Prochlorococcus marinus CUG1417: one gene and its partner. The protein of the gene in region 2 binds, or shares a complex with, the protein of the main gene of each other region. Links are inferred from orthologs where the notes say so. Each region holds a gene or a part of one and is shown on either strand. Other genes may lie near its edges.

Region 1 (4,469 bases), on a different replicon or contig from region 2:
AAGTTTTACTTTGGTGGAGATCCAAATAAAGATAGTAAATATTGGTCTGGTTACATTACAAATGAGGAGTTATTAGTTGATAAAAAGTTTTTTGATTTAATTCAAGGTAATGGAATAATCTGGGGTTTTGTTAGTGGTGCAGAGTCTGCTTCTGCAAAATTTGTTTTAGAAAAAAGACTTGGACTAAAATCACCACCATTAATATCTATGGGAGATGCCCCTGAAAAGCCTGATCCTAAGGGTTTTATTAACTTATCAAAAAAGCTTATTGGAGATAAACTTGGCAAATCAAATATTCCCATTGCATATGTAGGAGATACTATTGCAGATATAAATACAGTTATAAACGCTAGAAAGGAAATCCCATCTCAGAAATTCATAAGTATCGGTATAGCTCCACCTCATTTACATTTAAATTTTCGATTAAAAGAACGTAATTATTACGAAACAAATCTTAGAAATGCAGGCGCTGACATGATTTTAAATTCTATTTATGACCTTAAAGATATTAATCTTGACTTGTTTTAAAACAAATACTAATTAAAAATTTTCTAAATAAATCACGGAGAGGGAGGGATTCGAACCCTCGACAAAAGTTACCTCCTGTAACTCCTTAGCAGGGAGCCGCTTTCAACCACTCAGCCACCTCTCCAGTTCCTATACATTATCAATTTTTCTGCAAACATTCAAAATTTTTTATTTAATCGAAATGTCTAATCTACTTGAACTTTCGGTAATCTATTTTTAAAAGAACAAAGAATTTCCCAAGGGATAGTATTAGATTCTCTTGCCCATTCAAGAGGAGAAATTGTTTTATCCCCATCAGATCCTAGTAATAACATGGTACTACCAACTTTAATTTCATTAGAATCTGTTATGTCTACCATCATTTGGTCCATAGTTATAGATCCAACTTGAGGATAAAATTTATTATTGTGGATAACGTTAATCTTGCCTGAAAGATTTCTTGGTACACCATCCGCATAACCAATACTTAATACAGCTAACTTAGTTTTTCTATGACTCACAAATTTGCCTCCATAACTTACACTTACACCTTTATCAATAGTTCTTATAAAAGCTACTTTGACCTTCAAAGATAAAGCTGGTTTAAGTAATAAATTTTTATCTATTTTTGCTAGAGGACTGTATCCGTACATAGAAAGTCCAACTCGCACCATGTGCAAATGAAAATCTTTGCTAAGAAGCATTCCCGCTGAATTAGCCAAATGAATTTTAATTTGATTACTGCTATCCAGATTAATTTGCTTTAATAATTTATTAAACTTCAGTCTTTGTAATTGTGTAATGCTTTGAGAATCTAATGCTTTATCTTCATCTGCAGACGATAAATGACTATAAATTCCTTCTATTGAAATATTCTCAAAAGATTTTATTTTTTCAAATTGCTGAACAAATTTATTAGATTCAAATCCTAATCTTGACATTCCAGTATCAACCTTAAGATGTAATGAAAATTTCAACCCAAAGTGCTTCCCGATATTATTGCAAACTAAACACTCTCTTATACTACTTATAGTTGGCATAAGATCATTTTTAAAGGATATTATTAAATCTCTTTTTGTATATAGATTTCCGAGAATAAGAATTGGTTTTTTAACTCCAAAAGAACGTAGCTTAATGCCTTCTTTTAAAGTTGCAACGCCTAATTGCGAAGCTCCCCCTTTGATAGCATATTCAGATACTACTTTTGCATCATGTCCATATCCATCAGCTTTAACGACTGCCATAAACTGACAATTTTTACTTAATTTTGATCTTAACTGTCTAACGTTTTTTTCTATTGCTTTACCTTTAACTTCAATCCATGCTCTTTGTTTTAGATCTATATCTTTTTCAAAATTTGGAAATTTTTCAAAATTAAAAACCTGATTTGTTTGCCTATTTTGCATTAACTTTGCACAAATTTATGCGCTTATTGAAATATACAGTTAGCATGACATGTAAATTGTATTTTGGCATGGGCCAGACTCTAGTTTTAAATGCATCTTATGAACCTTTAAACATCACTTCCTGGCGAAGAGCAGTAATTTTGATGATTAAAGGTAAAGCAGAAAGCTTAGAGGAAGATATAACATATTCAATTCATAGCGGGAAAAAGTTGCCGACAGTTATAAGACTTCGTTACTACGTCAAAGTTCCTTTTAGAGAGGTTTCTTTAACAAGAAAAAATATTCTTCTCAGAGATAATAATTCTTGCCAATACTGTAATTATAGGGGTAATGACCTATCAATAGATCATGTTTTACCGAGAAGCAGAGGTGGAACAGATAATTGGGAAAATGTTACTACAGCATGTCTCAGATGTAATGTACAAAAAGGTAATCGAACCCCAGAAGAGGCGAATATGCCCTTAAAACGCAAGCCTTATCGTCCATTAAGTAATCTAAATTTTGAAGCTACAAGACAAATTGACTCTGGCAAGCATAAAGAATGGAGTAAATACGTAGTAGGGGTTGAAATCTAAAAAAAATCTTAATTTACTTCTTTATTAAAATCTTCCATCATTCTTTTTTGTTCTTGCGCTATGCATGCATTAATCACTTCTTCTAATTGACCAGCAAGAATTGGCTCAAGAGAAAAATTGGAACCTAATCTATGATCAGTTGTTCTGTTATCTTTAAAATTATAAGTTCTGATTTTTTCACTTCTATCGCCTGTTCCAACCTGGGAAAGCCTTTGTGATCTCTCTTTTGCATTGGCTTCTTTTAATTGAATTTCATACAATTTAGCTCTTAAAATTTCCATTGCTCGTTCGCGATTTTGCAATTGTGATCTTTCTTGAGTACAAAAAACTCTTATTCCTGTAGGCTTGTGGAGAAGATCAATAGCTGTCTCTACCTTATTAACATTTTGTCCCCCTGCACCTCCTGATCTTGCTGTTCCAACCTCTAGATCTGTTGGATCAATTTTAACTTCAACAGGATCAGCCTCAGGCATAACGGCAACTGTAGCAGTAGAGGTGTGAACTCTACCTTGAGATTCAGTAGCTGGAACTCTTTGGACTCTATGTACACCAGCCTCAAATTTAAGTTGACTATATACAGAATCTCCCTTAACGGAGATAACTAACTCCTTAAATCCTCCCATATCTGACTCAGAAGCACTAACAGGTTTTACAGACCATCCAATTTTTTGTCCATATCTTTCATACATTCTTGCTAAATCACCCGCCCAGATACAGGCCTCGTTACCTCCAGCACCGGCTCTGATTTCTAACATTACACTTCTTTCATCTCTTGGGTCTTTTGGCAATAAGGCGATTGTGGTTTTTTGAATCAGTTCACTCTTAGATTCCTCGAGAGTTATTAACTCCTCATTTATCAAAGATTCCATTTCTTTATCATTTCTATTCTCTTTTAGTAGATTTTTTGAATCTTCTATTTCTTTATCTGTATCAAGCAACTTATTAAAATCAATCACCAAAGGTTCCAATTTTGATCTTTCTCTTGCTATTGATTCTAATTTTTTGGGATCATTAGCTATATCAGGATCTGCAAGTTGCACTTCCAAATTTTCAAAACTTTCTGAAGCAGTTTTCAACCTTGCAATTAATGTTGAGTATTCCAATTGAAATTATGCTTAATTTTGAAAATTCTATTTTTTAGAATCTTTTTTTTCTTTTTGATCTTTTGTTGTGGCTGAATTAGCTGTACCCATTCCATATTTTTTCATAAACCTATCAACCCTACCTTCTGTATCAAGAATCTTTTGAGTTCCAGTGAAGAAAGGATGATTACCACTCCAGACATCAACATGTAGTTCAGGCTGCGTGGAACCAGTAGTCATCACAACTTCTCCATTACAAATAACTTTTGCATCTGGATACCATTTTGGGTGTATTTCTGATTTTGGCATAATTTAAATTCCTTTAACGTTTAGAGAATTGAGGAGCTTTTCTTGCTTTTTTAAGACCATATTTTCTTCTTTCCTTAGCTCTAGGATCTCTACTGAGATGGCCTTCCGTTTTTAGCGGTTTCCTATTGTCAGGAGATAATTCACAAAGTGCTCGAGCTGTACCTTGCTTTATAGCATCTGCTTGACCTGTCAATCCACCACCAAAAACATTTACCAAAATATCATAAGAATTTTCAAGGCCTAGTGTTTGCAAAGGTGCTTTTATTGAATTTAAATGAAGAGGATTAAAGTTTAAGTAATCATCTCCAGCACGACCATTAATTTTTATTAGTCCATTTCCTGGAATCAAGCGAACTCTAGCAACTGAAGTTTTTCTTCTTCCAGTTCCCCAATACACAGCTTTGTTTTTTATTTGACTATTCATTTTGATAAATTAACTATTTAATAATACAGGATTCTGTGCAGCATGAGGATGATCAGCACCTTTATAAACTTTAAGTTTTTTAAATTGCTGTCTTCCTAAAGAGTTATGAGGGAGCATGCCCTTAACAGCTTGCTCAATAATTCTTTCAGGAATTCTTTCTTGTAAA
Region 2 (2,932 bases):
TCGGTTAATTTCTAGTAACTATGCTGAATAAACAGCTAAACATCACGATAGTAAGGGTTTTTTAGTCTTTGAGGGATTTTTGTAAATAAATTAATTTTCTTGCAAAATTTGGGCAAATCAATTTGCAGGACTAAGTTTTCAAGGAATTTTTAGCTAAAAATTGTTAATATTTTGGTCACAATTCTCAAAGTAAAACGCCAAAATAAGAAAAATAACTAAAAAAATGGCAACTATTAGATTTATCCGTGAGGATTTAGAAGTTCAATGCAACCCTGGTGAAAATTTAAGGGAACTTGTAATGAAAGAGAATTTACAGCTTTATGGATTAAAAGGTATTTTAGGAAATTGCGGAGGGGCAGGACAATGCAGTACTTGTTTTATTTCAGTTGAAGGTGGAAACAAAAATTCTTTGAGCCCTCTTACATCTGTTGAAGAAGAAAAACTCAAAAATAGGCCAGAAAATTGGCGACTTGCATGCCAAACTTTGATAAAATCTTCTTCAGTAATTTTAACAAAACCACAATCACCTCCCTCAAATTTGGAAGAACTAAAAAAAATTAGTGAAAATAAAAAATTACCTCGCTAAATTGTTTAAGACTGTTAATCAGTTTATAAAATTTGTTTATTTTTCCACTTTATTCCAAGTTATATGTTTATAGTCTTATTACCTGATATAGAACTACTAATTACATGGAAACAACTAATTTTGGATTCGTAGCTAGTCTTTTGTTTGTAGGAGTTCCAACAATATTCCTAATAGGTTTATTTATTTCTACTCAAGATGGCGAAAAATCAAGCTTCTACTCTGACTCTAGTAAAGGTAAGCTTGGGCCAAAACGCTAATTCTTCAATAAATGCTTAGCATTTCTGCAGAAGAATTCTTAGTTTGGGAAAAAAAGCAACTTTCTAAAGGCGGTGATCAACAATCTTTTGATTTTTTACTTGATTGTATAGGCGGTATATCTACTAGTAACCAAAACTTTATAAGTATAAATCCTGAGAGAAATCTATATTTAAAAAAAAACTTAGAGTTTTTAGAATCTATTTGGAACGAACATTTACTGAGTTCTTGCCCAATTCAATATCTTTGTGGAATAACTTTTTGGAGGGACTTAAAATTAAAAGTTACAAACAAAGTACTCATTCCTAGACCAGAAACAGAACTCATAGTCGACATTGTCTTCGATATATTTAAAAAGAAGACAGAAAAATTATTTTTTGCTGAATTAGGGACTGGATCAGGCGCTATTAGTATTGCTTTAGCATTGGCTTATCCATTTAGCGATGTAGTAGCAACTGATATAGATCAAGAGGTATTAGAAGTAGCCACTAAAAATTATATAAATTCTTCTAAACAATCAAATTTGAAATTTTATTGTGGAAATTGGTGGTCACCTCTTGAAATGTTTAAAGGAAAATTAGACATCGCAATTTCAAACCCGCCATATATTCCTCAAGATACTTATGAAAAATTACCCAAAGAAGTTAAAAATTTCGAACCTAAAGTTGCTTTATTAGGGGGCGAAGATGGTTTAAAACATATCAAGGAAATAACACAAAAAGCACCATTATTTTTAAAAGAGAAGGGGTGGCTAATCTTAGAGAATCATTTTGATCAAGGTGAAAAAGTAAAACAACTACTGATTAACAATAAATTTACATCAATAAAAATTGTGAAAGATCTTTCAGGTATTGGTAGGTTTACCATTGGAAGATATAAATAAATTGTTGATAACAATTTAAATGAATTTTGTAGACTGCAAAACCGCCTTGAAGACTCTTAAAAGTGGTTTACCTATAATTTTCCCAACTGACACATTACCTGCAATTGGATGTTTGCCAAAATTTTCAAATACTATTTATAAATTTAAAAAAAGAGATAGAGACAAACCCTTAATTCTTATGGGATCAGAACACAAACAATTAATCGATTATGTCCACGAATCAGCTAAAGAAGATTACGAAAATATAGCTTCAAAATATTGGCCTGGAGCTCTGACAATGGTTATTCCTGCTTCAGAAAAGCAGACTACAATCCTTACAAGCAATGATTTTACTCTTGGGTTGAGGATTCCAAATTCATATCTGGCTAAATCTCTAATGAGAGAAACAGGCCCATTGTTAACTTCAAGTGCAAATATTTCAGGTTTTAAAGGATCAATTACAGTTGAAGGTATTGCTCTAGACTTCCCTTCTGTAAAAATATTGGGCCCTATCCCATGGGAAAAGTCAAGTGGAAAAGCTAGTACTATTATATTTTGGAAGAAAAGTGGAGATTGGAGGCTGATTAGAGAAGGAGAAGTATTAGTTAGGGAATTGCATTAATGTTTTTATTATTATTTTTTGTTTTATTAATTCAATTTTTTACTTATTGGATATTTGAACCCCTCGCATCTTTTTTAGAGTATGTTCTCGAAATAAAAATTTTTCCTAGCATTGCTCTAATAGGTTTAATCTTTTTATTTTCAGCGAAGAATATTAAACAGAATTAATAAAATCAAAATGCCGGCTAACAGATTTGAACTGATGACCTTCGCTTTACAAAAGCGCTGCTCTACCGCTGAGCTAAGCCGGCAATCTCTTCATCTTACAATTAGAAAGGGTCAATTATTAGTATTTTTTTAGCTTTTTTTAAATTTATTACTTTTTGATATCTTTATTAGCTTTATCGGTTTTTTTGAATTTTATTTCTCCTGAAATTGTTCTTTTGATTGGTAAATTGGCAACTAATGCAGTCATTCTATCCTCAGTCTCTAAACTTACTGCAACCTCTTCAAAATCAATTTCAACATATTTAGCAACAACATCGAGTATTTCTTTCCTCATTTTATCTAAAAGATCAGTTGTTAACGAACTCATATCAACTCTGTCATGAGCAAGTACAAGTTGTAATCTTTCTCTAGCTGTATTTGCACTAGACGTTTCTCTGCCT

Evidence for each region.
Region 1: the proteins of prmC (region 2) and prfA are in contact, whole or in part, in a crystal structure (PDB 2B3T), measured with the Escherichia coli proteins. The link is inferred for Prochlorococcus marinus CUG1417 from one-to-one orthologs.

Annotation. Positions count from the first base shown.
Region 1 is NZ_JAAORN010000002.1:422,929-427,397, forward strand. What follows is about bases 1,545-4,469. They hold prfA (peptide chain release factor 1), read right to left. Parts: upstream 3,592-4,469; coding sequence 2,497-3,591; downstream 1,545-2,496. Other genes in these bases: alr (alanine racemase), read right to left, coding at 1,545-1,913; HA140_RS08380 (HNH endonuclease), read left to right, coding at 1,931-2,488; rpmE (50S ribosomal protein L31), read right to left, coding at 3,619-3,879; rpsI (30S ribosomal protein S9), read right to left, coding at 3,893-4,303; rplM (50S ribosomal protein L13), read right to left, coding at 4,313-4,469. Outside these bases: HA140_RS08365 (TIGR01548 family HAD-type hydrolase), read left to right, coding at 1-528; more of alr, read right to left, coding at 714-1,544. UniProt on the Escherichia coli protein: Peptide chain release factor 1 directs the termination of translation in response to the peptide chain termination codons UAG and UAA.
Region 2 is NZ_JAAORN010000001.1:312,016-314,947, forward strand. The notes cover bases 1-2,789. They hold prmC (peptide chain release factor N(5)-glutamine methyltransferase), read left to right. Parts: upstream 1-854; coding sequence 855-1,724; downstream 1,725-2,789. Other genes in these bases: psbB (photosystem II chlorophyll-binding protein CP47), read right to left, coding at 1-1; HA140_RS01705 (2Fe-2S iron-sulfur cluster-binding protein), read left to right, coding at 224-586; psbM (photosystem II reaction center protein PsbM), read left to right, coding at 691-843; HA140_RS01720 (L-threonylcarbamoyladenylate synthase), read left to right, coding at 1,744-2,325; minE (cell division topological specificity factor MinE), read right to left, coding at 2,641-2,789. Also shown: more of minE, read right to left, coding at 2,790-2,932. UniProt on the Escherichia coli protein: Methylates the class 1 translation termination release factors RF1/PrfA and RF2/PrfB on the glutamine residue of the universally conserved GGQ motif, i.e. on 'Gln-235' in RF1 and on 'Gln-252' in RF2.